3 regions of the Brevibacillus sp. FSL L8-0520 genome follow, and region 3 is predicted to be linked to each of the others. Evidence: predicted binding sites of a transcription regulator. Region 3 holds the regulator's gene; each other region holds the start of a gene.

Region 1 (10,537 bases), 1.8 Mb from region 3:
GCGGTGCAGAGCCACAACCGATCATTGGAGGATTTGCTGCAGGAAAAAATCGACGACCCGGATGACTATTATTTTCTCGACGGTTATCTGGAAGCGTCCGAAGAAGAGAAAAAAGAGATTCGCCGATACTGGTATGATTTGAAAAAACAGATGCGGGTTCATCAGGTGAAAGAATCCCGCACTCCATCCCTGTATGCGATTACGGAAAAAATAAAAAGAGAAAAATAAAAATAGCCCCTCTTAAGAGAGGCCTGCAAAATACCTCTTTTGAGGTTTGCGGATCGGGTAACCCACACTATTTTTTACAAAAAAGGACTTTAACGAAAAATGCAGCCCATTCTCCTTTAAGAGGCGGGCTGCATTTTTTCTGCCAATTTTATCATCCGTTTTACATTTACGACGAAAGTCGTAAGTATTGCCTGTATTCGCATACGAAAGAGACCACGGTACTTGGCCTTGGTCATCCCATGATACCTTTTTAATTCAGCATTTTTGTGCTCAATAATCGATCTGCGACGAATACGTTCTTTGAACGTATCGCTGTTTTCAAACTCGATTTGCGCCTTGTAGGTTTCCGCCACGATCCGGATGGAGTAGGTCTTGCTCTTCGCTCCTGGTTTGAAACAGCCTTCCCTAAGTGGGCATGTCTTACATTTCTCCGTATCGAAGTAGAAAACGAGAGAACGACTTTTGCCACTCTTGCTTCCTTGGACAGCCTTTCGGATACTATGTTGTCCTGCCGGACAAATAACAAAGTCTGCATCCTTGTTGTACTCAAAACCTTCTTGCCTTAGCCCTCCGTTATGTACGATTGGGTTTAGTGGGACGACGGGTTGAATCTTCTTGGCTTTCATCTCGTCCAAGTTATCTTTACCCGAATATGCGGTGTCAGCAATCACTTCTTGTACTTCTATTCCTACGTCAAGCGATTGGTTCAAAAGTTGTTTGAATTGTTTTCCGTCATCCGTACTTCCTCCGGTGACCTCCACAGCCGTAATGATTTCTTCTTCGGTCATGGCAATATGCTCTTTGTAGCCAAAAAAGGATTTCGTATTACTCTTCCATCCAAAGCGTGCATCTGGATCAATGGCCGACATAATACCTTTATTGGCGAGGAGACGTTCGTCTTCCACGATGGCCTTGGCGATCTTGACCTTCTCCGAGATGGAACCCTCATGATCGGGTAACAAAGTCTCGACAGTCTCTCCAAGTTCCGCCAAGTAGTGAAGCATGATCTTCTCAGCATCCTCTTGATCTTTCTTCAACTCCGGTAACCGTGGGAGTTTCTTTTCGAGTTTTGGATGCTTTTTCACCACAACACGGAATAAGCGCTTCGCCGCATCCCGCAGTACTTCAAGCGGCTTTTGTTTTTGTGAAGCTGCCAGTGTATGGGTGGAATCCATGATGATCGTCTTTGACTTCACAAGTCCTTTTTCGATGCACTGACGTACAACTGATTTAAGCACCTCATCCACGGCTCCGGCCCCTAACCGATGATTACGAAAGCGGGATAATTGAGAGGGGTCAGGAAGGGGATCTTCTGGATTTAAACCTAAAAACCACTTATAAGCGAGGTTTACCTGCGTTTCCTGAATGATGCGTTCATCCGAAAGATTGTAGAGAACTTGTAAAAACAATAGACGAAACAGGAGTTCGGGTTCGTTAGCAGGTCTTCCGTAATGCTCACAATAAGAGGAACGAACCAACTCATGAATGAATGTGAAATCTACGATTTCATTGATTTTACGTAAAGGGTGATCCGCGGGAATTAGTTTATATAATTCGGCATGGAAGGATGCCGTGATTTGTTTAGAGGGCTGTAGCAATGGTTCCAACTCTTTCGTTTTCTTTTCATTGTACAACAAACCCAGTGTCGAAGGGGCATTGGGTTTCAGCCTGTTGAAAACCTACTGTTTCGGAGGAGAAGCATGTTTCCAGGCGGAGCGACTGGCGGAGTCCAGCCAAGCGGAACAGCGAGCCCGGGGAAACAGAAGCGCAATCTATGAGTAAACCCCGGAGCTGCGCGCCGTTTTGCGCTTCCCCCGGGATCGCTGTGGAGCGGACAGTTTCACATCCTTGCAGGACGTAGACCGGAGCGCAGATCGGAAACATGCTTCTCCCCACTACAGCTACATTCTCGATACTTAAAACCCCAGTACCTAAGGGCACTAGGGTTACGGTTTACAGATATTAGGTGGACTTTTGCAGGACTCTCTCTTAACAGGGGCATTCTTTCCGCCACAAAAACGAACAAACGTTCCCTAATCAAGGAGGTCGTCACTCATGTTCTCACTAGTCTCCGACGTCTTCGAGCCGCAGACCTGGCTAGAATCGCGCGTCTATGATTTATTGGAGCTTCATGACATCAAGCAGCCGGAAGAGATTCACCTGACCGAGCTTTGTGCAGCGTACGGGATCGAGCTGTGGAACATCACCGGACGCAGTCGGGCGCATCCGCATCCCTATCTGCCCAACCGCTACGTGATCGCTGTAGACGAGCGCCTCCCTCTGCCTTCGAGACGGGAAAAAATCGCCCATGAGCTTGGACATCTGCTGCTGCATGAAGGAATCCAGCCGATAGGGAGCACATCGATGATCCATTGGCAGGAAGCGCAAGCGAATCACTTTGCCGAGCATCTGCTCATGCCGTTTCCGATGTTTGTGCCACTGCTGGAAAACTGCAACCGCTATGAGGCTCCCTTTTTGCTGGCCCGAATCTTTCGCGTTCCTCTCGCCCTGGCCCAAAAAAGATTCGACCGCTTGCTGGGCAGGCTTTACGCAAAAGGCCACCCCATCAATTGGTAATAAACCGATAAAAAGGAAAAAGGAGTTCGGAATGAAAAAAGTATTTTTGGCCGGAGACGCTTACAGCTCCCGCTTTTTTGACTTGTCTTTGGATGACGAAGAGCTTTCCTTGATGCCCTGGATTGCCGCAGCGAGCTATCATGTAGCCCGCTTTGCCTTGCTGATGCAGGACGACGGTCTTGCCGGACTCGGCATTTCCAGCGGAGATGCCCTGCTCATCTCTGATTTTTCCATGGAACCGATCACAGGCAGGCCCGTCCTCGTACGTCAAGAGGGACAGTATATCGTTCGTATTGCCAAAGAAGTCAATCCGGTAGAATGCGTTTTTACCTGCACGAACGATCTTCCGCCTCTGATCCTGCCCTCCGAAAACATACGCATTACAGGGGTGGTTTCCGGGATCATCTCTGAGCCGGCGATACACCGCGGAATCGACAGGCAATGAGACGGCTGTCATTTCATTTTCGATCCAATCCGGCGACCGTCGATTTCATCCATTCCTTCAGCACAGCGGCGGTCTGCTGCCACTGGTCTCCCGGGGGAATTGCGGCGGGCTGGTCTCCTTTTTGGGCCCCATAGCTTCCGAATTGAGCATGATTGCCCCCGGGAATCTTCAAGTAGACCGTATTGTCAGGGAGATACTGACGGGCCATTTCATAGGCCGAGCTGTTCACCACACCGTCTCTTGATCCGATCAGAGACAGCACCGGAATGGTTTTTTCCTTCAAGCTCCCTTTTTGATCGGGATACGATGCCAGAAAAAAAGTCCCCAAGACACGCTCGGGATGACTGGCTGCATACCGTGAGGCCATCGTCCCGCCGAGTGAATGCCCGCCGATCACGAACGGTTCCTCCGGATAAGCCAGCAGCACATCATTCGCACGGTCAACCCCGGTAAAGGCAAGATTCAGCGGCATTTTCACAATAACGGTCCGATGGCCGGACATAGCCATCAGCCTGGCAAGAGGCGCATAGCTCTCCGGACCGACCAATCCGCCCGGATACAGGATGATCCCGGGAGGAATATTTTCACCGCCTTCAAAGACGATCAGCCCCCCTCGTTCAGTTACGTTGACGCCATCCCCGTCACGCATAGCCTGCATCGCGGCATCATCCGGCTGATACGGATCGAGATACCAGGCGGCAATCGCTACCAGCACAGCCACGGCCACAAATACATAGATCAAGTAGCGGATAAAGTTTTTCCTCATCACTGTTCCCCCCTCTCGCATTGACTCATTTTTCCTATCAGTAGTATGCACTTTCATTGAAATCGTTTTCTCGATTTTTATTGACAATGAGATTCGACTATTTTTATAATGAATTCAGAGAATACGAAATAGGAACACTGTTCCTCATTGTGGAACAATCAGGAGGTGGAGAAAGATCAAGACTCCAAGAGATACCTCTTCGGTTCAATCCGTCGATCGAGCTTTGCACATTTTAAACCTGCTCAAGGAAAATGTGGACGGCTTGGGTATTACTGAATTATCCAACCGGATGGAACTCGCGAAAAGCACTGTACACCGCTTGCTCTCTTCCCTGAAAAACCAGGGATTCGTCAGACAAGACCCGCTTAGCGAGCGTTATCTTCTCGGTCTGAAGCTGATTGAACTGGGGTCGATCGTATCACAATCATTGGAAATACGAAAAATTGCCAACCCGATCATGAGCCGGCTGGTGCAGGAAACGGGCGAAACCTCCCATTTGGTCGTGCTGGAGGATGGAGAAGTGGTCTATATTGAAAAAATTGAAAGCCCTTACACCATCCGCATGTATTCGCTGATCGGCAAACGTGCCCCCGTTCATTGCACGGGTGTCGGAAAAGCGATCATTGCCCATATTCCGGAGAGTGACGTCAGAAAAATCGTCGAGCAGAAGGGTCTGAAGAAGTTTACCGAAAACACGATCACCACGATCGATGATCTGTTCGCGAATCTCCAGGAAATCCGAGAAAAAGGCTACTCGCTTGACAAAGAAGAGCATGAGCCCGGCATATACTGTGTCGCAGCTCCCATTCTCAACCACAATGGCGAGTCCGTCGCCGGTCTCAGCGTATCCGGCCCAACGATGCGCATGGATGAAGAGAAAGTGAAGTTTTGCATGGATCGCGTCGTCTTTTACGCTCGTGAAATTTCCAAACACCTTGGATTCCGAGGGTAATTTTTTTCACAGTATTTAGGAACAATGTTCCGCATTAAGGAACAAATGACTTATAAACAAATTGTCTACGCACTGCCCATGTACTGCTTTCAAAGGAACACTATGAACACATTCCTTAATTATTGGAGGATGACATCATGAAATTGAAAAGCATTTTCTCTGGTCTCGCCGCTACCGCTCTTATCGCATCTCTCGTCGGATGCGGTTCTGGCAACTCCTCTGCTCCCTCTGGCGATCAAGCAGCAGGAGAGGCAGAAGCGTATCCGAAAAAGCAAATCGAACTGATCGTTCCTTACGCAGCCGGCGGCGGAACCGATGCAGTCGCCCGGGCATTTGCGGACTCTGCGAACAAAGTTCTGCCCCAATCCATCGGCGTCGTGAACAAGACAGGCGGCGGCGGTGCCGTAGGCATGAGCGAGGGAGCCAAGGCAAAGCCGGACGGCTACAAGCTGACGCTGGTCACAGTGGAAATGACAACGCTTCCTCCACTCGGTTTGGCCACCTTCAAGCCGGATGACTTCAAACCGGTTGCCCGCCTGAATGCGGACCCGGCAGCCATTACGGTCAGTGCAGACGCTCCTTGGAACACGATCGAGGAATTTGTCGCCTACGCCAAGGAAAACCCGGGCAAGGTGCGTATCGGAAACTCCGGTACAGGCGCGATCTGGCATCTGGCTGCAACCGCGCTGGAACAGAAAATTGATACCAAATTCAACCACATTCCTTTTGACGGGGCCAATCCTGCTGTGACAGCTCTGCTCGGCGGGCACATCGAAGCTGTTTCCGTCAGCCCGGCAGAAGTAGCTGCACAGGTGGAAGCGGGCAAGCTGAAAATGCTGGCCGTCATGGCTGACGAGCGCCTGCCGAAGTTCAAAGACGTACCGACGATGAAAGAAAAAGGAATCGATCTGTCCATCGGTACATGGAGAGGAATCGCGGTTCCGAAAGATACACCGGACAACGTCGTCACCGTATTGAAAGACGCCGCGAAAAAAGTAACGGAAGACAAGGCGTTTACAGATGTACTGGAAAAAATGAACCTGGGCGTATCCTATGCTGACGATGCAGCCTTTTCAGAAGCTGTGAAAAAAGACAGTGAGCTGTTTACGAAACTCGTCTCCGATCTGGGGTTGAAAAAGTAAGAAGCGCTGGACACGGGCGATGCTGTAGTGCACTCCCCGTGTCCTCCGTTTTAGGGAGGGTAGCTCGTGAAGAAGACTGATCTGTTTGTCGGTATTGCTCTCATTCTTTTGTCCGTAGCGGTCTGGATCACGTCGGGGCAATTTCCGTCGGTCGGCGATACAGATGTCGGCCCCGGATTCTTTCCCCGCCTGATCGCCGGCGGCCTGATCCTGATGTCGCTGGTGCTGATCGCAGCCGCATTCCGTCCCGGACAGGCGGCCGAAGAAGCCGGGCCTCCTACGTCCTGGAGACGGACCATTCTTGGTTTTGTCTGTATGTTCGTATTTTTGGCACTCGTCTACCTCGGCGGTTTCCATCTGGCGACACCAGTGTTTTTGCTCGGTTTCATGTGGCTGTTCGGCTATCGGAAGCCGTTTGCGTCGATTCTCGTAGCCGTCCTGGTTACGCTGTTTATCTACCTCATCTTTGAAACAGTGCTGCAGGTTCCCCTTCCTGCAGGCGTCTTGTTCGAGTAGAGAATAAGGAGGGAACCGCATGTTTGATCTATTTGTAAACGGGTTAACGAACATCCTGACTGACCCCTTTGCCCTGCTGATGGCTGTCGTCGGCGTCATTATCGGGATCGTGGTAGGGGCTCTTCCCGGACTCACCGCCACCATGGGAGTCGCACTGATCTTGCCGATGACGTTTGGAATGGAGCCTGTCGCAGGTCTTTTGCTGCTGTCCGGCGTATATTTCGGCGGCGTCTACGGCGGCTCGATTACAGCGATTTTGTTGAAAACACCAGGAACTCCCGCAGCCGCGGCTACCGCTTTGGACGGCTATGCCCTGGCACAAAAAGGGATGGCGGGAAAAGCACTCGGTGCCGCGACTCTCTCCTCCTCTATCGGAGGCACGATCAGCATCATCATCCTGATGTTTCTCTCCCCTGTTCTGGCTACGATCGCTCTCGAATTCAGCGCACCGGAGACCTTTGCTCTGGCTGTATTCGGTCTTAGCATCATTGCCAGCATTTCCGGCAAATCGCTGGTCAAAGGACTGATTGCCGGTCTGGTCGGGCTTTTGCTCGCCACGGTCGGACTTGATCCGATCCTCGGCTTCCCGCGTTTCACCGGCGGCAGCGAACAGCTTTTGAACGGCGTCCCGTTCATTCCGATCATGATCGGCCTATTCGCCGCCTCGGAGGCGTTCAAGTCGCTCTCTGACATGAATGTAAAAGAAAAGGTCAAAGTGAAAATCGAAAAAATCGTACCGAGCTGGGGCGAATTCCGCGGCATTATCCCGACGATCCTCCGTTCGACCGGGCTTGGAACCTTTATCGGAATTATTCCGGGAGCGGGCGCCGATATCGCAGCCTTCGTGGCGTACAACGAAACGAAACGGTTCAACAAAGACAAAGAGCCTACGGACAAAAGCAGGATGGCTGGCGTTGCCGCATGCGAATCAGGTGCCAATGCATGTACCGGCGGCGCTCTGGTGCCGCTTTTGACACTGGGAATTCCCGGAGATGCCGTTACTGCTGTCATGCTCGGCGCTCTGATGGTCCAGGGACTGCAGCCAGGTCCGCTTCTGTTTAAAAACAACGGCGACCTCGTCTACACCCTGTTTATCGGGATGATCATCTGCTACGTGGTCATGTGCTTGCTCGGATTGTTCACGGCTCGCTACTTTGCCAAGGTTGTGCAAATTCCGAAAGAGATTTTGACCCCAGTCATCCTGGTTCTATGCATTGTCGGATCATATGCGATCAACAACAGCTTCTTTGATGTGTTGATCATGGCGGTAGCGGGTGTGATCGGCTTCTTTATGCAAAAACACGACTTCCCGGCTTCGCCGATCGTGCTGGCTCTGATTCTCGGCCCGATGGCAGAAAGCCAGTTCCGCAGAGCGCTAGCGCTTTCCAGCGGCAGCTACGATATTTTTTATACGCGGCCCATTCCGCTCATTCTTTTGCTGCTGTCGGTCATTACCCTGCTCACTCCGATCGTAAAAGCCATTTGGCAGCAGAGAAAACGCGCTCATCAATAACGCAGCCTGGAGGAAATCATGATGGACGTAGTCACTTTTGGAGAAACGATGGTACTGTTTACTCCGGAGAGCACTGGACTGATGCGCTATGCGCACACCTATACGAGAAAATTTGGAGGCTCGGAAACCAATTTTGCCATTGGGCTTGCCCGCCTCGGCCATTCTGTCGGCTGGATCAGCAGGGTAGGCAACGATGAGCTGGGCAAAGCGATGCTCTCGTTTGTCCGGGGAGAAGGAGTGGACACGAGCTGCGTCCGCCTTGATCCCGATGCGCCTACCGGCCTTTATTTCAAGGAAATCCGCAACGCCAGCGATGTCAACGTGTACTACTACCGCAAGGGCTCCGCTGCCAGCCGGATGACCGCTGCCGACCTCGACGAAGCCTATCTCGCGCAAGCCCGCTATTTGTTCGTGTCGGGGATCACGCCTGCGCTGAGCGAATCGTGCCGCGAGATGGTATTTGAAGCGATTCGCATGGCAAAAGCAAGCGGATTGACTGTCGTCTTCGACCCGAACCTGCGGAAAAAGCTGTGGACGGAAGAACAGGCCCGCGAAACGCTGCTTGCCATCGCCGCCCAGTCCGACATTATTTTGCCCGGACTGTCCGAAGGGACGTTTCTCTTTGGAGAAACCGATCCTGTCAAACTGGGAGAGCGATTCCTCAGCCTTGGTGCCAAAATTGTCGTTTTGAAGCTGGGCGAAAAAGGAGCCCACTACTTTACGCCAGAGGAAAACCTGCACATTCCCGGCTTTCATGTCGAGCAGATGGTTGACCCTGTCGGTGCCGGTGACGGATTCGCGGCCGGGTTTGTCTCCGGTCTGCTGGATGGCCTTCCGCTTCCCGAAGCGGTCAAACGGGCCAATGCTGTCGGTGCCATCGTCACGATGGTGAACGGCGATGTCGAAGGCCTGCCGGAACGCTCCGATTTGAAACGGTTCGTGGAATCGCCCGGCGAAGAAGTGATGCGGTAAAAGCTCGTTTTCGATAATGGGAAGGAGAATATGAGATGACCAAACTAGAGAAAATCCTCGACAGTGGTGTGGTAGCCGTGATTCGCGGGGCCAAGCCGGAAAAGATCATGGCGGTGGCAAAAGCGCTCTACGAAGGGGGCGTGACTACACTGGAGATTACGGTGGAAACGCCGAAAGTGCTCTCTTTGATCGAACAGGTTGCCAGCGAGTACGGAGACAAGCTGGTTATCGGTGCGGGAACAGTGTTGGACCCGGAAACAGCCCGCGCCGCCATCATGGCCGGGGCCCAGTTCATCTTTTCCCCGACCGTGAATCCGCAAACGATCCAGATGGCCAAGCGCTACGGTGTCGTGAGCATTCCCGGCGCCCTGACACCGACCGAGATTTTGACGGCGTATGAGCACGGCGCAGACGTGATCAAAGTATTTCCGGCCAACGTATTTGGCCCCGGCTACTTGAAAGACGTGCACGGTCCGCTTCCGCACATTCCGCTGATGCCGACCGGAGGCGTCGATCTCTCCAATGCAGCCTCCTATATCAAGGCCGGCGCGGTCGCCGTTGGCGTAGGAAGCTCTCTCGTCAGCTTCAAGGGAGCGGTGGACGAGGCGTATCTGAACAGTCTGACCCAAACAGCGCGCCAATTCGTCGAGATCGTCAAGGCAGCGCGATCCTAGAGAGGAGTCGAAACAGATGACAAAACCGCTTGTTTTTGTCCCTCACCGCATCGCTGAATCAGCGCTTGCCCTGCTACGCGAGCGCTGCGAAGTGGATTATCGCGACATCGAGGAAAAGCTGGACGACGCATCGTTTGCAGCCGGTCTGCAGCGGGCCGACGGGTTGATGATCTACTCCCGGCACAAAATCAATGCCTCCGTCCTGGAAAAGGCTCCCCGTCTACGGGTCGTCAGCAATATCGCGGTCGGTTACGACAATCTGGACCTTCCCGCATTGACAGCCCGCGGCATCCTCGCGACGAATACCCCGGACGTCTTGACCGAGACAACCGCCGATCTGACCTTTGCCCTGCTGATGGCGGCTGCCAGACGTGTACCGGAGGCTGACCGGTTTGTGAAAAACGGCCAATGGAATGAATGGCTCCCCAGTCTGATGCTCGGAAAAGACGTGCACGGCGCGACCATCGGGATCGTCGGGATGGGCAGGATCGGAGAAGCTGTCGCCCGGCGAGCCAAAGGCTTTGACATGAACATTCTGTACTTCAACCGCTCCCGCAAGCCGGAAGCGGAAAAAGCTCTGGGGGTACAGTTCACCTCGCTTGACGATCTGTTGTCCCGGTCCGACTACGTGGTGGTGATGACGCCATTGACCCCGGAAACAGAGGGCCTCATCGGAGAACGCGAGCTGGCTCTGATGAAAAGCGACGCCATTTTGATCAATACCTCCCGGGGACGTGTCGTCGATGAACAGG
Region 2 (10,537 bases), 930 kb from region 3:
GGGAAACAAGTGAAGGTTCAAGTCTTTTGTATGCGTTGCACATACAGCAGAAAGATTTTCATCAAGACATTTGCTCATCAGAAGCAAGAGGCTCTTCTCCAAGGTCATGTAGATGCTTTTGAATTTTTCGGTGCTGTTCCCCAAGTCATCACATACGACAACCTGACAACAGCCGTTAAGAAGGTATTGGAAGGCAAAAATCGCGAGGAACAAGAGCGATTTATTCAGCTACGTGCCCACTACCTGTTTGAAAGCTATTTCTGTGATCCGGGAAAAGGGCATCAAAAAGGCCAAGTGGAAAACCTCGTACAGTTTGCCCAGAGGCAATTTTTTGCACCTGTTCCTAGTGTTTCTTCTCTGGAGGAGCTAAATCAAATCCTCCTCGAAAAATGTATCTCTTACGAGAATACAACCGTTCCCCGGTCTTCCCTAACGGTTGGAGAAGCATTTGTTCAAGAGTTGCCCATCATGCTTCCATTGCCTCCACGGCCATTGGATTGTTTCCGTGTTGTACCCGTGAAAAGCAATACGCTATCCATGATCCACATTGAAAAAAATGCCTATTCCGTCCCGGTTTCCTATGCATCGACCCAACTTATTTGCCGAGTATTTGCTGAAAAAATTGAGGTGTATCACGGAAAAAGCCTGATTGCGACGCATGAGCGGTGCTTGGAAAAAGGAAAGGAGATTTTGCAATACGATCATTATCTGGATTTACTTCTTATTCGCCCAGGAGCAGTTCTTTATGCTAGACCATTGCATCAGGCAGGATTACCCGCCATTTACCAAAAGTTCTTGGACAAGTGCCGTAACCGACCAGGAGGGATGAAGGAGTTCGTTCGACTCTTGCTTTTGCACCGTGAATTCGATACTTCTCTCGTCGAAGAAGCACTGGGGGAGGCCTGCCAAAAAGGGATGTTCCAGTATGATGCCGTAAGGCAATTATTGTTTCAGCGAACATTGCCGGAACACCGTTTGCCCCAACTCTCGTTGGCGGAGGATAGCTCTGTTCCACGTATTCAGGTAAAGGCCCCAGATCTTAGCCAGTACAATCGTTTGTTACAGAAAAGGAGTGTGGTTCATTGAGTACGAGTTTCCTGCTTGAAACCTACGCGAAACGCCTTCGCTTACCTGCGATTAAACGTGTCTATAAGGAAATCGCCCATGATGCTGCTGAACGGCAAATTCCCTACGAGGAGTTCCTCTTAGCCCTACTAGAGCAAGAAGTTCAGCAAAGGGATGCTAACCAAATCGCGAGTCGCATCAAGCACGCCAAATTCCCTTCTATGAAAACGCTCGATCAATTTGAATTCTCGGCGATTCCGTCCCTCAATAAGCCCAAATTGCTTCAACTGGCTCGTTGTGAGTACATCGAAAAGGCAGAGAACATCATGTTTATCGGAAACTCTGGCACTGGCAAAACTCATCTCTCCATTGCACTCGGGAAGGAAGCTTGCCATCATGGCTATTCCGTTCAGTTTTGGACTGCCGCTAAAATATGTAACGAGCTTATGGAAGCTCAGTCCCAAAAGCGAATCCTCCAGCTAGAGAGGCAATGGTTGAAAACAGATTTGATTATTTTGGATGAAGTCGGGTTTGTCCCTCTGAGTCGGACCGGGGCGGAGTTATTATTCCAATTTTGTGCGGCCCGCTATGAGAAAGGAAGCATGATCATTACCAGTAATCTGGAATTTACGGAATGGACACAGATTTTCAAAGATGAGCAAATGACGTCAGCCCTGGTTGATCGGCTTACCCATCGTGCCCATATCTTTGCAATGAATGGAGACAGCTATCGCTTTAAGCAGAGCATTCAAAGATCGTGATCATGAAAAAGTTACCCACCCGACGGGTGGATTGATTTTTGCCATGGTGGTCAATTTTTTGATGAGCACGGTGGTCAACATTTTGATTGACATTCACATTTTCATTTTAACAATCCCCTTTCTACTTAACCCTAAGGCAATTACCTATTTACACAAATAACCTACTAAAAAGTCTTGATCGATGGTCCCTTACTTTTTTGCCATTAGTTTCACTTGGTGATATCTAAAAACAAGAAAACCTAACTAGATATATTTCCAGATGGCCACCTCCTTACCATTTGTATTTAATAAGCTGATGTAATAACCTAAGAAGTAAGCCACTTCGACAATTCTTTGTGAGCTATATCCAAAACCCATAATAGTAAAATAAAGGTAATGTTTGGTTACAAAAAAGTAACATTAATGGAAATTGACTAAATTATCATTGATTTTAAGGCAATCAAAAACAGTGCTACTTTACGGGTTATTTGTTATTAAGAAGATAATATGCTACGGTATTTATTTCTGTTTGGGTTTTCGAGCAATGAACAAAAAATGTCGAACTTATTTAGCCCTAAATTCACCTCCAAGAATTCCCTTTTTGGGTAATTTCCCAATTTCACACGTTCTTCTGTCCCAAGAAAAAAAGATGCTCCTCATTGGTAAAACCATGGGAGCATCTTTTTTTCTTGAAACGAAAATAAATTCACACCTCTGGAACAGTCGAGGCTGCCGGAACAGGCTGCCTGTTCTCTTTCTTCGTATGAATGAGCACGATATTTAAAATAACCGCGGTCAACGAACCGGTGACAATGCCGTTTTGCATCAGCATTTTCAGCATGTTCGGCAATTGGTCAAACATCGTTGGAACTGCTGCGGAACCGAGTCCTACAGCAATGCTGCAGGCCGCGATGAGGAGGTTTTCGTTTTGGCGCAGGTCCACGCGGGACAGGATGTTGATGCCGGACGCTACAACCATCCCGAACATCGCGATCATCGCTCCTCCGAGCACCGGGTCGGGAATGATCGTCGTCAGGGCGGCCAGCTTCGGCAAAAGTCCCAGCACGACGAGGATTCCGCCAGCACCGATCATGACGTCGCGGCTTTTGATGCCGGTCAGCGAGACGAGCCCTACGTTTTGCGAGAAGGCCGTATACGGGAACGCATTGAAAATACCGCCGAGCGCAATCGCCACGCCTTCCCCGCGCAGCCCTTTGACGACATCTTGCTTCGTCACTTCTTTATCGGTCACCTTGCCCAATGCGAAGTAAACTCCTGTTGATTCCGCCATGCTGATAATGTTGACGAGAATCATCGTCACGATGGCAACGATATTGAATTCAGGTACGCCGAAATAAAACGGCTGAACGACGCTCACCCAGGAAGCGGATGCCACGCTTTCAAAGCTGACCATTCCCATGAAGTACGCGGCCAGCGTGCCTGCTGCAAGTCCGATCAGCACTGAAATAGCGCGAATAAAGCCACTAAACAGGCGATTGACAAGCAGGATGACAACCAGTGTCCCCAGTGCCAAGAGAAGATTGCGCGGATGTCCAAAATCGGGATTGCCCGCTCCTCCGGCCACATTGTTCATTGCCACAGGAATCAGCGACAACCCGATAATCGTAACCACGGAACCTTGTACAACGGTAGGAAAGAACCGAAGCAGCTTGCCGAACAGCGGAGCGGCCAGCACGACAAATAATCCGGATAAAATAATGGCTCCATAGGCCGTGGCCAGGTTACTGGACGACGCAATGGCGATAATCGGTCCGACCGCTGTGAAGGTACAGCCCAGAACGACAGGAAGCTTGATGCCGGTATAGCGCGTACCGATCACCTGCAGCAGTGTCGCAATCCCGCTGGTAAACAAATCAGCGGCGATCAGGTATGCAATCTGCGTCGGGGTCAAATTCAGCGCATCCCCGATGATCAGAGGAACGATGACCGCTCCGGCGTACATCGCCAGCACATGCTGCATGCCCAGCGTGAGCGTTTTTTGTTTGGACAACATGAACGTAACTCCTCTCCTTTATTGACTGCGCAGGATATGTTGATTCGCTATACAGTACCTGTAAATCGCGATTGATCACGACAGCAGCATGTATCATGTGGTGCTTTTAGGATGTGTGAACCGGCGTTGTCTCTACGAAATGAATTTCTCCCGGCTTCATCGACTTGATCCGTGCCAGCGATTCCACCCGGACGCCTGCTTTCTCCAGCAATCCTCTTCCTTCCTGGAAGCTTTTTTCTACGACAGCACCCACGCCGACGAGGTGAGCGCCGGCATCTGCGACGATTTGTGTCAGTCCAACCAAAGCTGCTCCTGTCGCCAGAAAATCATCCACGATCAGGACGCGCTCTTCTGCGCTGAGGTATTGCTTGGCGATGCTGATCTGGTAGTTCTCCTTCCGGGTAAAGGAATAGACAGGCGCAGAGTACACGTCATCGGAGAGTGTCACCGCTTTTTTCTTTTTCGCGTAAACGAATGGAACCCCCAGCGCATACGCCGTTGCAAGAGCAAAATGAATACCGCTCGCCTCCACCGTCAGGACCTTGGTCACTTTCTCCGAACGGAAAAGATCCGCAAATGCTTGCCCAATTTTCATCGTCAGCTCCGCATCAACCTGATGATTAAGAAAAGCATCCACCTTTAATACAGTTTCGGACAGCGCTCGCCCGTCCCGAATGATTCGCTCTTGCAATTCTTTCACACGATTTCCTCCTATCCATTTTTCATCTATATGGAAACAAAAAAGCCCAGACGAGACAGTCCACTCGCCGGTCTTTCAAACCGACTCCAAGTGAAACCTGTCCCTCCGGGCACATCCCTTCAGGGGTCACGAAAACGTGCAAGCGACAGCAGGAGGCTGTTTCCCGCTACGGGTAAAGGACTAACTCCTGGTCGCTCGTTCACTCGTAGTCAGGCGATTTACGGTCACCCGGTAGAAACTCATGGGCCAATTCCCAAAATTATACGAGTCATCAGCTATGTTCAATTGATACTGACAAATCTATCATATCCGCTATGAAAGGGGCAAGCGTATTTTTTGGAATTCAGGAAAAGCACGAGCCCGTGCTGAAAATGAAACGGCCATACATAGAAAAAACCCCCTTGCCTTGCAAAGGGGGCCAATGTGATCCGGTGTGTAAAAGGCACCGATCCGATTGTGATTGCAGACGCGGCAGACGGCTACCGCTTTGGCTTCGTTTGCCGGAGAGCCATGTTGATCTTTTTCCATTTGTCTTTTTCGGCTGCCCGCATCCTGGCATCCTCTTTGCGCGCCTGATGGGCCAGCTCTCGCTGCAATTTTCGGTAGCTGTCAAAACGGGAACGATCCAGTGTGCCTTCTTCGATCGCCAGCCGAATCGCACAGCCGGGCTCCTTGGCGTGGAGGCAATCGCTGAAGCGGCACTGGGCGGCCAGCGTCTCGATGTCGTCGAAGGCATCGCGAAAGCCTTCGTCTCCCTCCCAGAGCTGCAGCTCGCGCATCCCCGGCGTATCGATCATCAGGCCGCCGCCAGGCAGCTGAAACAGCTCGCGATGGGTCGTCGTATGCCGCCCGCGGTCATCTCCCTCGCGTACTTCTTTGACGAGCTGGACATTCCTTCCGGACAGGCGGTTGATCAAGGTGGATTTCCCCACACCTGAAGAGCCGAGAAGAGCGACTGTCTTCCCCTCTCCCAAATACGGTGCCAAGGCATCGAGCCCCTCTCCCTGCTCCGAGCTGATCGCATGGACCGGCACTCCGACTGCCACTGACTCTACCTCGGCGATCTTGTTTTCCAGGTCGTCGCACAGATCGGATTTGCTCAGTACAATCACGGGACTGGCTCCGCTTTCCCAAGCCAAAATCAGATAGCGTTCCAAGCGGCGCAAATTGTAGTCGTTGTTTAGAGCGTTCACGAGAAAAACGGTATCCACGTTGGTAGCGACGATCTGTTCTTCGACGCCTTCGCCGGCAGCCTTTCGGGAAAACTTGCTTTTGCGCGGCAGAATCGCGTGAATCGTGGCCTTTTGTTCATGAGGCCGGGCGCTGATCACTACCCAGTCGCCCACAGCGGGGTAGTCTTCTCGGCCAGCGGCTTCATAGCGAAGCTTTCCGGAAACCTCGCCCAACAGCTCGCCGTGTTCGGTCAAAATCCGATACAGCCTTTTATGTTCAAGAGCGATACGCCCTACTTCAAATCCCTGCTCGATAAAAGGGGAAACATGGCCGGCAAAAAAATCGTTCCAGCCCAAAGACTTTAGATATTGGTTCACGTGCGGATTCCTCCTGCATTCGGTTTTGATTTGGATGTCTTTCCAAAACCGGCCACAGGAAATCCTCACTTAAAGAACGGTTACTGCCCGACTGAAAGGAGGATCTTTCCTGTGACCCTTGCTGCAATGCTCTTCTCGACAATCATCATGCATACCATAAAACATCTCTCCTTTCAGACCGGTTCCCCGATCCGTACGTCATGATTTCCCAATCATTGTAACACGGATGCCTGACAGCTTCCATCGGCAGCCAGAAATTTTTTCACTGGCCTAATCTCCGCCACCGCCGCCGCCATCTCCCCCGCCGCTGTCGCTGGCCCCTCCGTCTCCCCAGGAGCTGTCGGAATCGCGGGTTCTGTCGTTGTCATTGTAAAACGACGTGGCTCCGCCTGAGTCTCCTCCGGAGGCATGACGTCTTCCAGGTCCTTCTTTCTTAAAGGCTAGCGACATAAATCCGATGAGCAGCACAAATGCGACAAGTACGCCAATAAAGATCTCCACTCCATCGCTCTCCTTCCGTTCTGTTATTTTCTACCTGTCCTAACAGTATAGCACGAGTTGCAGTTCTGGTTCACGCAATGCTGGTTTACGCAATGCCCGCACCCGCCATGCTGCCGCAAGTCACAGAACGATAGAGCAACAGTGGTATCAGCCTTTCAAGAGAAATTCGTTTCCATCCGCATCCTTGAACCGGGCGAAGCTGCCCCAGGCCATTTTCTTTGGCTCCTCCAAAAAGATTACGCCCCTTTGGCTCATTTCCTGATAGGCTTTGTCGATGTCTTCGCATTCGAATACGATCGAGGCCTTCATCTGCTCAGATCCGGGCATCATCGCTTTGGGATAGATGACGAGATGCGACTCGGCTCCCTCTGGACCGACTTCCAGCCACGAGGCATTGGGGGTCATCGGCTCGTCTCGATGTACGACAAACCCCACCTTCTCGGTCCAAAACTCGCGAGCCTTCGCCTGATCCGCCACGTAAACAGCCACTGTAGCAATTTTTTTAATCATAACGATGTGCCTCCTGTAGTAAATGAATGTAGTCGCAAAGATGAATGTAGCCGTATTTACCATACCATATACCATACATTCTGCACACGGATGACCGTGCCTACGCATAGGTTCCCCAGAATAAACAGACAGGCCTCCTCACATGCCCGCTGCCTGATCGTCGCGAGGTGCAACTGCCAGGATGTTGGCCAGACAAAACACCCGGTATGCGCGGCGGGTATAGCAGTACGCCTTTATCCGGTCTCCGTTTACCGCAATAATATTTACAGCTCGCTTGGTCGTCTCGCCGGAGCGGCTCAAGTAGATCAGCTCGACCGTCTGCTGCCGCTGGCAATATCGCTCCAATTCGCTTCTCATGATGTCACCACCACACAAGAACATTTGTTCCCATTATAACGAACACGCCTGATAAAAGCAAGAAACCCCTTCAAAGAGCGGACTACAGAGCATTCGTGCCTGCATTCGCCCTCCAAAGAGGTCTTGTTTCCGCATGCGAACAAGCCCATGCGAACCGCTATTTCTTTCTCGTCAACATCCGAGAACCAAGGAGAACAGCCCATGCTTTTTCTCCCTCTTTCCAGAAAAACGGAAGCGGCATCTCGTGCTTCCGGATGACCAGCGTACGGCTGTCACTCGCCCGAAGCGCGAACTGTTCGCCGGCCATTTCCGCTTGCAGCATTCCGCCTGCAAAGGTTATACGTACGCTGCTGCCTTCCGCGCAGGCATAGGTGCCCACAAAGCGCTCCAGCTCCTCGACAGATGCCTCGTATTCCGGCTCTTTCTCCTGCTGCTCCAACGGAAGGCCCAGGGCGTTGCGGACAGCAGCGAGCCACAAATCCCGGACGGGCACATCCGCGACATTGGTCAAGACGACCGCGACAATTCCCTCTTCGGGCACAAAGCCGAAGTGGGACGAAACGCCCGGCTGCGAGCCCCCGTGCTCGACAAGCGTCATTCCTTCCCGGCCTAGAGTCGACTTCAGCGCGTACCCGTAGTACGTGTTTCTGCCGATCTTGTGGACCGGGTGCCACATCCGTCTGAGCGAAGCCTCGCTGACGATGTTTTCCCCCTGGCAATATCCGCCGTTTATGTAAAGCTGACCGTATTTGAGCAAATCCCGGACATTGGAGCGGATGCCTCCCCCTACCTCATAATTGCCCAGCAGGGGCCAGTCCGCCCTCTTCAGGCCATTGCCGTCCGAATCCTTGACATAAGGAACCGATACGTCGGACAGCCGTTTCACCTCTTCCAGGCTAAAGGTGGAGCGGTTCATCTCCAAAGGGTCAAGCAGCCTGCTGGTCACATGCCTGCGGAACAGGCGCCCTGTCACTCTCTCGACAATCAGCCCCAGCAGCAAAAAAGTGTCGTTGCAGTAGCTGAAATACTCGCCCGGTCTGCCCAGCAGCTCGTGCGGCTCCCCGGCCAGGTACTCCAGATGGTCCGACAGCCTGCACAATTCCTCTCTGCGGCGAATCGGCGCGAGGCCGGTCGTGTGGCTCAGCAAATGATGAATGCAGACGCTGGAGGTGTCCTCTAGCGATGCCAGAGAAAATTCCGGCAAATAAGCGTTGACCGGATCTTCGATGGACAGCTTCCCTTCCTCTGCCAGCTGCATGACCGCCATCGCCGTAAAGGACTTCGTCACGGATGCGATGCCAAATACCGTATCCGGCGTGACCGGTTCCTTCGTTTCCAGATCGCGCACGCCGAAGCCTTTTTGAAACAGCAGCTCTCCATGCCGGGAGACGGCAACCGCCGCCCCTGCGATTCTCTCCTCTTCCATTTTGCGGGACATATACTCCTCAAAAAGCGGCCACTGGCCTGCACTCACGGCTATTCCCCCTGTTCGGCGAATGGATGCGCATAAATCGTCCGGCCGCCTCTCCCTGTCGTCGTGACGGCCTGAGAAAGAGAATTGAGGATCGCTTCCTCCGTCGCTTCACTGGCTGCGGCGAACAGTTGATTCATTACCGGGTGGTCCTCGCGAAGCTGGGTCCTCGCTTCCGTTATCTGCTCCGCTGCATGGGGGATTTTATGCGCTGTTGAAAAGGCGATGCAAATGTCGCCGCTGCCGTGACTGTAATGGCTGCCCGTCCGGCCCAGTCCGATGCCCGTCCGCTTGGCCACGCGGAGCAGTTGGCGGTCGCTGAGCGGCGCGTCCGTGCCCAGCACGATGATGATCGATCCGTCCGGCGGGTTGTCCAGCGGGCGGACCCCTGACGAACGGAGCCACTCGTACCGCTCAGACTGGAAGTCTTCGGGCTTGCCGAAGTTGCTCAGCACGAGTACGCCTACCGTGTACTCCCCCTCTTGCGTCCGGATAAGCCGCGAGGAGGTTCCGATCCCGCCTTTGTGTCCAAAGCAGACCATTCCTTTTCCAGCGCCGACGGCCCCTTCCTCCGCTGGCTCCGCCGACGCCCGTCTGATCGCTTCGATCGCATGCTCCGGCTTTACTGCACACGCCCTGATCGAATTGAGATGGCCGTCGTTGCATTCTCCCACGACGATGTTGACCGTCCCCGTGGTATCGCCGATTTCGCTGTTTTGCTCCAGCATGTAGCTGAGCGTCCCCTGGGTGACAGCCGGTACGGAAAACGTATTGGTCAGCATGATCGGCGACTCCAGTACCCCCAGCTCGTTTACCTGAACCAGTCCGGTCGTCTTCCCGAAGCCGTTGAACACATAGCTTGCTGCTGTCACCTTTTCGCGAAAGAGGCTGCCGCTGTGCGGAAGGATCGCTGTCACTCCTGTACAGACGTACTCCCCTTCGCCCGATTCCAGCGAATAATCAAGCGTCACATGTCCTACCAGGACGCCCTCCACATCCGTCAAGCAATTTTTCCTGCCGGTCGGCAGCTTCCCGATGACGATGCCGCGATCGCGAATTTTTTTCCGATTCATATCCAAAAGCCCCTCTGTCTGCTCTTCGTTAACGCGGGCGCCGCTGCAGGAAGTTTTCGCTGGCAAAGCCCCGCACTTCGCTTTCTGAATAACGCTTCAATAGTTCGTTGAGCAGGTTGTCAATCATCCCTGCATGCTCCAGCCCCTCCACAAAGCTTTCAATCCCGTCAAAGTCGGAGCCAAGGCCGATCTGGCGGACACCGCCCAGCGAACAAAAGTGGTCGATATGGCGGATCAGGTCATCGATCGTCGCCTGCCCGCCCTTCTTGACAAAATGCGGATAGTAGACGATATGGATCATCCCGCCCTTGTCAAACATCGCTTTGGCCTGCTCATCGTACAGGTTGCGCGGATGGTCGCAAATCGCCCTGGCGTTGGAGTGGCTGGCGATCGGATAGTCCGCCAGCTCCATGACATCCCAAAAGCTCTGCTCGCACAGATGGGAAACGTCGGTCAGCACCTTGTGCTCGTTGTTTAAGCGGACGATTTCCTTACCGAACGCTGTCAAGCCGGCATTTCGCTTTTCCAATGCGCCATCGGCGGCCAGGTTGGCAAA
Region 3 (10,537 bases):
CTTTGTGACCCTGCTGCCCGCTGCTCCGTTCTTCCTCCCGGAAAAGTCATTTGGTAAAAAAGCTTGGACGCGTCATCCCGTTGACCTTGATGGATGCAAGATCGCTTCCACTGCTGCCAAAGTGTTCTGAATATCCTGATCACTGATGTGACGATGTGTTGTAAAACGAACGACCGTTTCGTCAAAGTCGACAGCAAGCACCCCTTTTTCAGCCAGCTTGGCCAAAAATTGTTCGGCAGAAAGACCCGCTTTGTCCGTGTGAACCAAAACTATGTTCGTTTCTACCGGTTCGACATGCAGAGATAGCTTTTGCAAACCTACGGCCAAATCATGCGCTCGCTGATGGTCTTCCGCAAGCCGTGACGTCATTTCCGTCAAGGCGAGTATTCCTGGTGCTGCCATGTAACCGACTTGGCGCATGCCGCCGCCCAGCTTCTTCCTCCACCAACGCGCCTCCTGGATAAACGCCCGGCTCCCTGCCAACACAGACCCTACCGGTGCGCTCAATCCCTTCGACAAGCACACCTGAACACTGTCTGTATACCGGGTAAGCCCGGTCACCTCGCAGCCCAACGCGACAGCAGCATTGAATAATCTGGCGCCATCCAGGTGGACAGGTACGTTGTTACGATTTGCTACTTCGTATACGCTTTTCATCTGTTCAGGGCGGACGACCGCCCCTCCAGCGCGGTTATGTGTATTTTCCATGCAAATCAAACGGGTCCTCGGAAAATGGATATTGACCCCGCGAATTGCTTTGGCTACCTCCTGTGGAGGCAGTGCCCCCCTATCTCCCGCGATCGTCCTGGTTTGCACCCCCGCGAGAGCAGCCATTGCGCCTCCCTCATAGTAAAAAAGGTGGGAGTCTGCCTCCAAAATAACCTCGTCGCCATTTACACAGTGGGTAAGGACTGCCACCTGATTCCCTTGTGTACCGCTCGTGACAAACAGCGCGTCTTCTTTCCCCAATATCTCGGCCGCCACTCTTTCCAGGCGGTTTACAGTCGGGTCTTCTCCATACACATCGTCCCCTGCTTCTGCCTCATACATGGCACGGAGCATCGCATCTGTCGGCTTGGTAACCGTATCGCTGCGCAAATCAATCGGCATCTTTCTTCTCTCCCTTCTCTCTTGCCATTTTAACACTTTCTGCATTGCATCGGGATTTGGCAGTTTGCTAATATGGAGGAGTACGATACCAAAACAAGGGAGACTGACCCATGAAGGTAAAAATTACTCGCAACGCCGCAAAACAATTGAAAGCCATTTTGGACCAAGAAGAGGATAAAGAGTTGAAGCTCCGCGCATACATAACACATGCACACGGTGACCATGCCCATTACGGCTTGGCATTGGATAAACCGACCGACGAAGATACCGTCGTTTCTACCGACAAGGAAATCGACGTAATCGTCAAGAAAGACGAGCCGTTGCTAGACGGCCTTGTTATCGACTACCTGTATACACCACAAGAGGGATACGTGCTTACAAATCCTTCCAAAGGAAATCACGGCGATCATTAATGGCTCCCTTGTCCCCGCTGCGAGTCATCAGCGGGGTTTTCTTGAGAATGAATTGTTTTGGGAAAAAGCTGTTTTTGTAAAAGCTGCTAGGAACCAAAAAAAGAGACATCTTGTCGATGTCTCTTTTTTGTAATGGACTCTATACAATTGTTGCAAAACTCTATTTGGGTCTAGAGCTCTTTTTTGTTCCAGGGCCTTTCCCATCTTTCGGAGTTCTCGTTTTCGCTGCAGGACCTTATTTCGTTACCAAAGTCTCTTGTTCGTTGCAAGCCGTTATTTTCGTTACAAAGCCTTCTTCTTTATTGCAAGACTTTTTTCTTTACAAAGATCTCTTCTCGTACAACTCAGGTGGCACGTCAGCAAAGAGCGGACTCATCCTGTCTTCCTGATGAATCATGAAAAGCCGATGTACGGGTCTGGTCATGGCTACATACAGGAGCTTTGTATCCCACTCATTGTCCAAGTACTCCTCGATATTCAACAAGATGACCACATCAAATTGCAGCCCCTTGGTCAAATAAGCTGGCATTACTACGACACCGCCCGGGAATTGGGTATCCTTGCTTCCCAGCAGCTTCAGTCCTTCGATGGAGGCCTTCAATGACTTGTATGCTTTTTTGCTGGCCTCGGCTGTTTTGGCTACGATCGCGATGGATTGAAAGCCCTCTTGCCGATAATCATTTACAAGCTGGACCAGATTTTTAACCGGCAGTTCTTTCCCGTCCCATGATGCCAACAAAGGCTTTTCCCCATGCCGCAATACCGGTTTGGCCATAATCGTCTCCGGCAGGTTTATCTTTCGCAGTACCTCGTTGGCACATTTCATAATTTCGATTGTGGAACGGTAGCTCTGCGCGAGTGTGTAGTAAACCCCCCGCGGCTGCTGAAAAACTCCCTCCAACAGTTCTTCCCACGATTGCAATCCCCTGTATGCATGGATGCCCTGCGCGATATCTCCCACTACCGTCAAAGAATGTCTCTTTGTCACAAGCCCGATCACCGCAATTTCCAACGCACTGAGATCCTGTGCTTCATCAACGACACTGTGGTCAAAGTGGTCGGCCTGCTCCAATCCTTCGATCAGATGCCGCAGATAGATCAGCGGCGCAACGTCTTCTGGCTCGATCCGCTCCGCTTCGAATATCTCTGCAGACGACCGGCAAATATCCTCGATATCCTCGCCATTGACTTCCCCTTTTGTCAGCTCTTTCAATAAAGCTGTGTCGGTCAACATTTCGCGGTACGACGAGAAGACATCCAGTTCAGGAAAAATGGAAAAGTATTTGTCCAGAAGCTGATCAATCATTTTCTCATATTTAGCCAACGCTTGCTTATCCAGATCAATTCGCTTCTCTCGCAGATGGGCGAACAACTGTTTATTGATGTCCTGCTTAACGTGCTTTCGAACGGCTTCCATTCGCCGACGATATGGCAGATGGGCATATTGTTCGGCAAAAAGCTGACGGATGGTCTCACCCGGAATCGTAAAAACATGTTTGGTTCTGTTGTAGACAAAGCTTAATTTTTTGTAGGCTACCCTGTTTTCCGCTACAAACAGCAAATATTGCTGGAGTACATCCCGGAAAGCGAGCGAGCCCTTGAACCGAAGACGATGCAGCACCGTCCGACGCTCGGCATCGCTCTGTCCTTGTTCAAAGAACAACTGAAGGGGCTTGTGCGGGTCCAGAATCCGCCAGCCTTTTGGAAGGATGGACTTGACCAGCTTGGAAGCCCAATCCAGGAATGTCGCCTGCTGAACGTCATCCACTCCCAATTCGGGAAGAACCTCTGAAATGTACGTAAGGAACAACCGGTTTGGTGCAAAAACCATAAACCTCTTTGACATCATCGAGTCCTGATAATTGTAGATCAAATAGGAGAGCCGGTGCAGCGCAATCGTCGTCTTGCCGCTTCCGGCCACCCCTTGAACGACAACCGGGCGATCCTTGTCTGCTCGAATAATGTCATTCTGCTCCGACTGGATCGTCGCTACGATATCCTTCAATCTGCTGTCGTTCGTCTGATTCAGGTTGGCTGCCAGGAACTCATCGATGTACCCTTCCTGCAAAAATTCATCCGGATGGCCAACTTCGCGATGAATCGTCTCTTTGAGCGCTCCATCGTATATCCCTGTAATCTTCCCGTCCTCAATGGCAAAATTTCGCTTCAGGCGGACTTCGCCTCGCACAATCTCCCTGCCGCTGCGGAAGTACGCATCCTTGCTCTCGCCGCTGTAATATAAACTGGCAATGGGAGCACGCCAGTCAACGACAATTGAATCGAATGTGTCGCTCCGAACGATGCCCCTCTTTCCTATGTATACGCTGTCCAACTCGTATGTCTCGTCTTTCAGGAAGTCCACTCGTCCAAAATACGGCTTTTCCAGTCCTTGGTCCTCAAGGTAGCGAAGCTCTTTTCCTTTTTTGTAGTTGACGACCTGTTTCACATAATCGTCCGTAATCTCTTTAACCTCTTTCCGAAGAGTGTCCACTTCCTTTTGGATAATAGAGCGTGTTTCATCGAGTCTCTTCTGTTCATGCTCGTAGTCCGGGTGCTGTACAGTCATTTATATCCTCCTTTCCAAATTGTCAGGTTCAGCATCGCAAGGAGAAGTCCGGTTTTATTTCCACATGGTTTCCGGGCACGGGCTCTTCTTTGTTTCCTCGTAGCCTTCCAATGCCCTCTTCTTTGATTTGATGTTGCTTCCGGATTGGCTCTCTTTTGTTCTCGTTGACGCCTGCCCGTCTTATCCCGCTATATCTTGCCTGTTTACCACACTTGTCTGCCGATCCAGATCCCTGAACCGCAAGCAAGAAGGCCGGCCAAAACACTGGCGCCTGCATAGAACAGCCCTCTGCCGATCTGCCCATCTCCGATGAAGCTTACCACCTCAAGCGAAAAGGTAGAGAACGTAGTAAATCCCCCCATCAGCCCGGTTGTAAACAGAAGGTACATCTCCAAAGACATCAATCCTTTTTCCTTTCCCCACGCATAGAGCAGTCCGATGAGAAAAGAACCGGAGACATTGGCCAGCCATGTCCCCGCCGGCAATCCGGGTTGGTTCATTGCGAGACCGAGACCATAGCGTAGCAATGAACCGACGGCTCCTCCTACGGCAACAGCCAGCCATGCCATCATGGCAATCCCCCCTTCTCTCCTTTTTTGTATGGAACAAAAAGACATCCAGGCAAAAAGCATGGATGTCTTCTTTTTATGTCAAATGGTGCGTTTTAGTGTTTGGGGTTGTTATCCTCGAGGTCTTCCACGTAGCGGATCGATTCGAGATTGGAGCGAAGCGACATTTTCACAGCATCAATGTATTTTTGCCGCAGTTTTTTCTGTTCCTGTTTTTCCTCTTCAGTCAACCCGGCTTCACGAGATTTTTTGGCCAACTCGTTGATCCGTTTGATTTCCGCGTCTGATACCAAAGCCGTTTCCCCTCGCTTTCAATGAATGCCGCTCTATTATATCACATCTCGGCAACGAAGCAAGGGAAAGCTGCAGCTTGTCAATTCCCGACAGGAATTTGAATCGATTGGCCTGGATAAATAATGGCACTTTCCAGCTTGTTCAATTTTTGAATCGCATATACCATATCGCGAACATCCATTTTCGGGTCACTCTTGTAGGTGACCGCCAGCTCCCACAAGCTGTCTCCCGGTTGGACGACGATTTCCTTTACTGGTTGGATCATTTGAGCTTGTTGTACCGTATGATCCCCAGAAGCGAACACTAGTTCTGTCAAAGTGTAAAAAAAGAGAGTGAAAGCGGCAAAAAACAGAATGGCCTGTCCACGCGTAATGCCAAAACGAGCAGTTTTTCTTTCTTCTTTGGCGAAGCGATTAGATACAGTCATTGTACTCATTATTTCATCCCCCTGCAAACGTACGTTCTATCTTCTTGTTCTCATCATAATGCGAACACTTGTTCATGTCAAGAAAAAAACGAACTTATGTTTGTCGAACGCAGGATCCCATGGTATAATATAGAAAACATGTTCGAGAAGATAGAGGTGTGGTCTATGTCCAAGCTATCCAATAGACAGCAAGCCATCATCGATTTCATCCGCAAAGAAGTAAGGGACAAGGGTTATCCCCCATCTGTCCGTGAAATCGGGGAGGCTGTCGGTCTGGCATCCAGTTCAACTGTTCACGGCCATCTGGCCAGGTTGGAAAAAAAGGGGCTCATCCGCCGCGATCCTACCAAGCCCCGCGCGATTGAGCTGCTGAAAGAAGAGGAGCGCTTTCAAGACGACTTTGACGTATCTGTTGTACGCGTACCGGTGATCGGAAAGGTGACTGCGGGTCAGCCGATCACTGCTGTCGAGCAGGTGGAGGATTACTTCCCACTCCCTGACAGCATCGTGACATCGGACAAGGTGTACATGCTGCGCGTGTCCGGAGACAGTATGATCGAGGCTGGCATCCTGGATGGAGACTACGTGATCGTTCGCCAGCAGAATGTGGCCAATAACGGTGATATCGTCGTCGCCATGACTGAAGAGGACGAGGCAACCGTGAAGCGTTTCTTCAAGGAAAAGAACCATTTCCGGCTGCAGCCTGAAAACGCGACATTGGAGCCGATTATTCTGGATTCTGTAACGATTCTGGGGAAAGTGATTGGCGTGTACCGCTTGATTCACTAGAATAAGAGATTTCGTTGCTTGGATGAGCCATGCCTTATGGCGGACTCTTTGAAAAACGCAATCGACTACGACAAGCTTTCCTTTTCCACCCTGACAGCAAAAAAGGCGTTCGCGATTGCCTCGCGGACGCCTCTTCTTTTCATTTCCTTCGATTCTTTGATCGGTCCTTCTCCTACGAATCCCACTTACAGTGCGACAAAGAACCAGATGATCATCACTACCTGAAGAACAACTTTTACGACCACACTGCCCAAAAAACCGATGAGCGAACCCACTCCCGCTTTAACAGCCCGTTCAAACGGCTGCTTTTGGATCAGCATTTCCACCAGAACGACCAGCACGAACGGCATGATCAGCATGCCAAATGGGGGGAACAAAATCACCCCGAGCAAAATCCCCAGTGCAGCTGCCCACGATGACGCTTTGGAGCCCCCGTACTTCTTGACAAAGTACATGTTGGTGAGTAAATCCGCACCGTAGAGAAGAACACTTAAGACCGCCATTCCCCACCAGAAGGAGGCCGGAAGTCCGGCACCCGGATCAGCAATAAAAAAGTGATACAGCAAGAATCCGCCCCACAATAAAATCGTATCAGGAATGACCGGCAAAAAGATTCCGGCAATACTGAGGATAAACAAGGCCGCTATCACGATCCACAACAAGATCTCCATCCATTGACACTCCCTTCTGTATAGGGTATACGATAAAGTGCGGTTTTCGTTTCCATCGACTCGCTACATTTTGACAGAAACCTGTATATACTCGGTTCTTCTGCGAGTCGTAAAGCCAAACGTCGAATCGGAACATAGATGGTCTCGTCCCTCATTGTTCCCCTGCAGAGTTGCAAATAAAAGAAAGATAATCTGAAAGGACAGAAAATGGCTATGCATTCTCAAACGAAGCGAGATTGGTTTGACCCTTCCTACCTGAAAAAAGGAACCCCTCGGCAGCGGGAAGCCTGGGCAGTCCTCGACAGCTTGGGAATCTTTGATGGGCTCAAAGAGTATCAACCGGTTCTGTGCGGAACGATCCCCCTCGATATTGATGTTGAGGACAGCGATCTTGATTTGATCTGTACGACAGCCGACCTGGATCGGTTTGGCCATGTGTTGAAAGAAAAATACGGGCATTTGGACCATTTCACACAAGACCGCCGAGAAATCCGCAACATCCCTACGGCGACTGCTTCCTTTTGGTATCGCGGTTTTCAATTGGAGTGTTTTGCTCAACCGATTCCTGTCACAGAGCAAAACGCCTACCGGCATATGATGATCGAAGCACGGCTGCTCCAGCTGTCTGGGCAAGAAGCAGCAAAAGAGATTCGGGCTTTGAAAGAACGGGGGCTGAAAACGGAGCCTGCTTTCGCTCTGTATTACGGGATTGTCGGAGATGATCCTTATCAGGCTTTACTTGAATTGGAAAGATATTCGAATGAACAGCTTAAGCAAGTGATGGCAAATAAACCGACCTAAACGCCGGCCGTAAACCGGAAATACGAATAATGGTAAACTCAGACAACTTGTGTGTCCTTATGCGGGCATAAAATTAAGATGACTTCTGGATACTTCGGAAGTCATCTTTTTTGGATTGCTAGATTTGTCGTTTTACCTTTTATTGGTTAGATTTCAGTTGAAGACGGCAAATCATGATTTTTTTTAAGAGACTGATATAAAATGTACACGAATCCAACATAAATGGGAAGCCAAACGGGTTCAAAGAATCCTGGAACTCGATAATCAGTAATTACAATTTTGTTTGGCCCAAAATCCAATTGTTGAATTAGATCTGAGATCATAAAAATAAAAACCCAAATCATCATCATTGTCGACAACACAATGGAAATCGCAATTTTTTTAATAATATCACCTCGTTATTATCAATAATCATTTCTTAAACGGACTTCAGAAAAGAAATGATCATTTTTGTAAAAACCCGAGTTAGTGTGCATACGCTGGGTTAAGTCCGCATTTCATTAAACCCAACCCTCAAATAATATGTTAATAATTTTTTATTTAACCATTAATATACACATCTGTAAACATATTTTAGGTATTTTGTTCTAAATTTTGCATTGTAAAGGGGGTTTATCTTTATTAGCAGCATCCCATCCAACTTTAGTCAAATAAATTCATAAAAAAAGCCTTAAAGTTAATAGGAAAGCAAGTTTCCCATCTACTTTAAGGCGTATCTAACTTATAAAGCTGAAACCTAGTTAAGATTAAACTAAACAAGTTTTGTTTCTTTTTAGGGTCCAAAGAAATACAAATACTCTTTCCCCTAAATATTAATACGTATTCATATACTGCTCGCGCTCCCACTCCGTTACACGGGTGCGGAACATATCCCACTCGATTTCCTTCGCGTCGACGAAGTGCATCAGTGCGTGTTCGCCAAGCGCTTCGCAGATGACCGGATCGGCCTTCAGGCATTCGATCGCGTCCTTCAAGGTAGCCGGCAAGCTGGCGATGCCCGCTGCTTCACGCTCAGCCTCGTTCATGATGTAGATATTGCGATCGACAGCCGGCGGCAGCTCAAGCTTGTTCTTGATTCCGTCAAGACCTGCTTTCAGCATCACGGCGAGAGCCAGATATGGGTTGGCGGCAGGGTCCGGGTTGCGAACCTCAATCCGGGTGCTCATACCGCGAGATGCCGGAATCCGTACAAGCGGAGAGCGGTTTTTCGCCGACCATGCTACATAGCAAGGAGCTTCATAGCCCGGTACGAGGCGCTTGTAGGAGTTCACCAGCGGATTGGTGATGGCGGCAAAACCGCGGGCGTGCTTCAGAATACCGGCCAAGTATTGCTTCGCCGTTTTGCTCAGGCCGAGGGTATCCTTGTCGTCAAAAAATGCGTTTTTCTCCCCGATGAAGAGAGACTGGTGGGTGTGCATGCCGGAGCCGGCGACACCATACATCGGCTTGGGCATGAACGTTGCGTGCAATCCGTGCTTGCGTGCGATCGTTTTCACCACCAGTTTAAACGTGAGAATCTGGTCCGCAGCTTGGATGGCATCTGCGTATTTGAAGTCGACTTCGTGTTGGCCAGGCGCAGTTTCGTGATGGGATGCTTCCACCTCAAATCCCATTCTCTCCAGCGTGAGAACGATGTCACGGCGGCAGTTTTCACCCAGATCGAGCGGAGCGAAATCAAAGTATCCGCCCTGGTCGTTCAAATCCAAGGTCGGCTCGCCTTTGTCATCCATCTTGAACAGGAAGAACTCCGGCTCCGGTCCGACGTTGAAGTTCGTGTAGCCCATCTCTTCGGCTTCTTTCAGCGCCCGTTTCAGGATGTAGCGAGGGTCCCCTTCAAACGGAGTTCCATCTGGATTGTAAATGTCACAGATCAGGCGAGCGACATTTCCATGCTCATTCCCCCACGGGAAAATGACCCATGTATCGAGATCCGGCACCAGATACATGTCGGATTCCTCGATGCGGACAAAGCCTTCGATCGAAGAACCGTCGAACATCATCTTGTTGTCCAGAGCTTTGGGCAATTGGGAGATCGGAATCTCGACGTTTTTAATGATCCCCATCAGATCAGTGAACTGCAGGCGAATGTAGTTTACATTCTCTTCTTTGGCCAAACGAAAGATGTCTTCTTTGGTGTACTTGCTCACGTTTCTCTCCTCCTATAGTCGTATGCATGTATCAGTGGAAGAAGCGGGAAAGCTCTCCACGTATCAACGCATGCTCGCTTGGGCGATTTGCGTTGCTGAAAAATATTTGTTGTTTGAGGAGCTGATGAAGCTCTTGCTCGGTAAGTTCCTTCCGCTTGGCCTCCGAACTGACGGTAATTTCCGTCTGCTCCGGAACAGGGTCTTGCAGCTGAAGCACCTGTTTGATTCCGGCAATGTTCAGTCCTTTTTCAATCAAGGCCTTCACTTCCAGCAAGCGGTCGACATCATTAAAAGAAAAAAGCCGCTGCTTTCCTTCTGTACGTGCAGGCTGTATCAGTCCGTTCTGCTCATAGTAACGGATCTGCCGCGCAGTCAGATCAGTCAGCTTCATGACGATACCAATGGGAAACAGCGCCATGTTTCGACGAAGGTCATCACTCATGACTTGTCCCTCCTTTGAAATCATTCCTTGCTTGCTATTGTATGATTCAAAAGCAACTCTGTCAACGGATGTCAGAAAAGATTACACAAAAAAGTAATAAAAAAGCGACAAGCCGCTGTTTGTGCTTATCGCCTCATAAACAACTCCGATTGATCTTTGCTAGTCTCTTCCGGGAATATCGAGCAAGCCCTTTTCCAGCAGGCCGTCAAGCGCTGTCAGGATGCCCACCTTCACATGGGAGTACGTAAGTCCGCCCTGAACAAACCCGAGGTAAGGGGGACGAATCGGTCCGTCTGCAGAAAACTCGA

Evidence for each region. The regulator LexA, encoded in region 3, represses DNA repair genes until DNA is damaged. The targets are predictions, from matches to a motif close to CGAACATATGTTCG.
Region 1: NSQ24_RS06425 (ImmA/IrrE family metallo-endopeptidase) is a predicted target of LexA. The motif match lies at 2,248-2,261, and genes of this name have one in related genera.
Region 2: NSQ24_RS19780 (WYL domain-containing protein) is a predicted target of LexA. The motif match lies at 7,455-7,468, and genes of this name have one in related genera.

Annotation. Positions count from the first base shown of each region.
Region 1 is NZ_CP150171.1:1,227,641-1,238,177, reverse strand. Features, by position in the region: gene NSQ24_RS06435 (helix-turn-helix transcriptional regulator) at 1-228, shown strand, start outside; gene NSQ24_RS06430 (IS1182 family transposase) at 345-1,805, opposite strand; gene NSQ24_RS06425 (ImmA/IrrE family metallo-endopeptidase) at 2,284-2,805, shown strand; gene NSQ24_RS06420 (hypothetical protein) at 2,837-3,250, shown strand; gene NSQ24_RS06415 (alpha/beta fold hydrolase) at 3,264-4,016, opposite strand; gene NSQ24_RS06410 (IclR family transcriptional regulator) at 4,174-4,968, shown strand; gene NSQ24_RS06405 (tripartite tricarboxylate transporter substrate binding protein) at 5,106-6,110, shown strand; gene NSQ24_RS06400 (tripartite tricarboxylate transporter TctB family protein) at 6,177-6,626, shown strand; gene NSQ24_RS06395 (tripartite tricarboxylate transporter permease) at 6,646-8,139, shown strand; gene NSQ24_RS06390 (sugar kinase) at 8,161-9,111, shown strand; gene NSQ24_RS06385 (bifunctional 4-hydroxy-2-oxoglutarate aldolase/2-dehydro-3-deoxy-phosphogluconate aldolase) at 9,147-9,785, shown strand; gene NSQ24_RS06380 (D-glycerate dehydrogenase) at 9,802-10,537, shown strand, end outside.
Region 2 is NZ_CP150171.1:3,961,128-3,971,664, forward strand. Features, by position in the region: gene istA (IS21 family transposase) at 1-1,086, shown strand, start outside; gene istB (IS21-like element helper ATPase IstB) at 1,083-1,826, shown strand; gene NSQ24_RS19755 (nucleobase:cation symporter-2 family protein) at 2,512-3,819, opposite strand; gene NSQ24_RS19760 (xanthine phosphoribosyltransferase) at 3,926-4,519, opposite strand; purine riboswitch at 4,706-4,806, opposite strand; gene rsgA (ribosome small subunit-dependent GTPase A) at 4,999-6,069, opposite strand; gene NSQ24_RS19770 (hypothetical protein) at 6,340-6,570, opposite strand; gene NSQ24_RS19775 (VOC family protein) at 6,718-7,080, opposite strand; gene NSQ24_RS19780 (WYL domain-containing protein) at 7,219-7,437, opposite strand; gene NSQ24_RS19785 (serine hydrolase domain-containing protein) at 7,595-8,911, opposite strand; gene NSQ24_RS19790 (P1 family peptidase) at 8,914-9,981, opposite strand; gene NSQ24_RS19795 (dipeptidase) at 10,010-10,537, opposite strand, start outside.
Region 3 is NZ_CP150171.1:3,033,733-3,044,269, forward strand. Features, by position in the region: gene ltaE (low-specificity L-threonine aldolase) at 73-1,110, opposite strand; gene NSQ24_RS15150 (iron-sulfur cluster biosynthesis family protein) at 1,221-1,523, shown strand; gene NSQ24_RS15155 (UvrD-helicase domain-containing protein) at 1,843-4,089, opposite strand; gene crcB (fluoride efflux transporter CrcB) at 4,293-4,661, opposite strand; gene NSQ24_RS15165 (DUF896 domain-containing protein) at 4,754-4,951, opposite strand; gene NSQ24_RS15170 (LysM peptidoglycan-binding domain-containing protein) at 5,032-5,388, opposite strand; gene lexA (transcriptional repressor LexA) at 5,545-6,168, shown strand; gene NSQ24_RS15180 (DUF456 family protein) at 6,354-6,839, opposite strand; gene NSQ24_RS15185 (DUF4269 domain-containing protein) at 7,047-7,640, shown strand; gene glnA (type I glutamate--ammonia ligase) at 8,453-9,787, opposite strand; gene NSQ24_RS15195 (MerR family transcriptional regulator) at 9,819-10,229, opposite strand; gene NSQ24_RS15200 (methionine gamma-lyase family protein) at 10,389-10,537, opposite strand, start outside.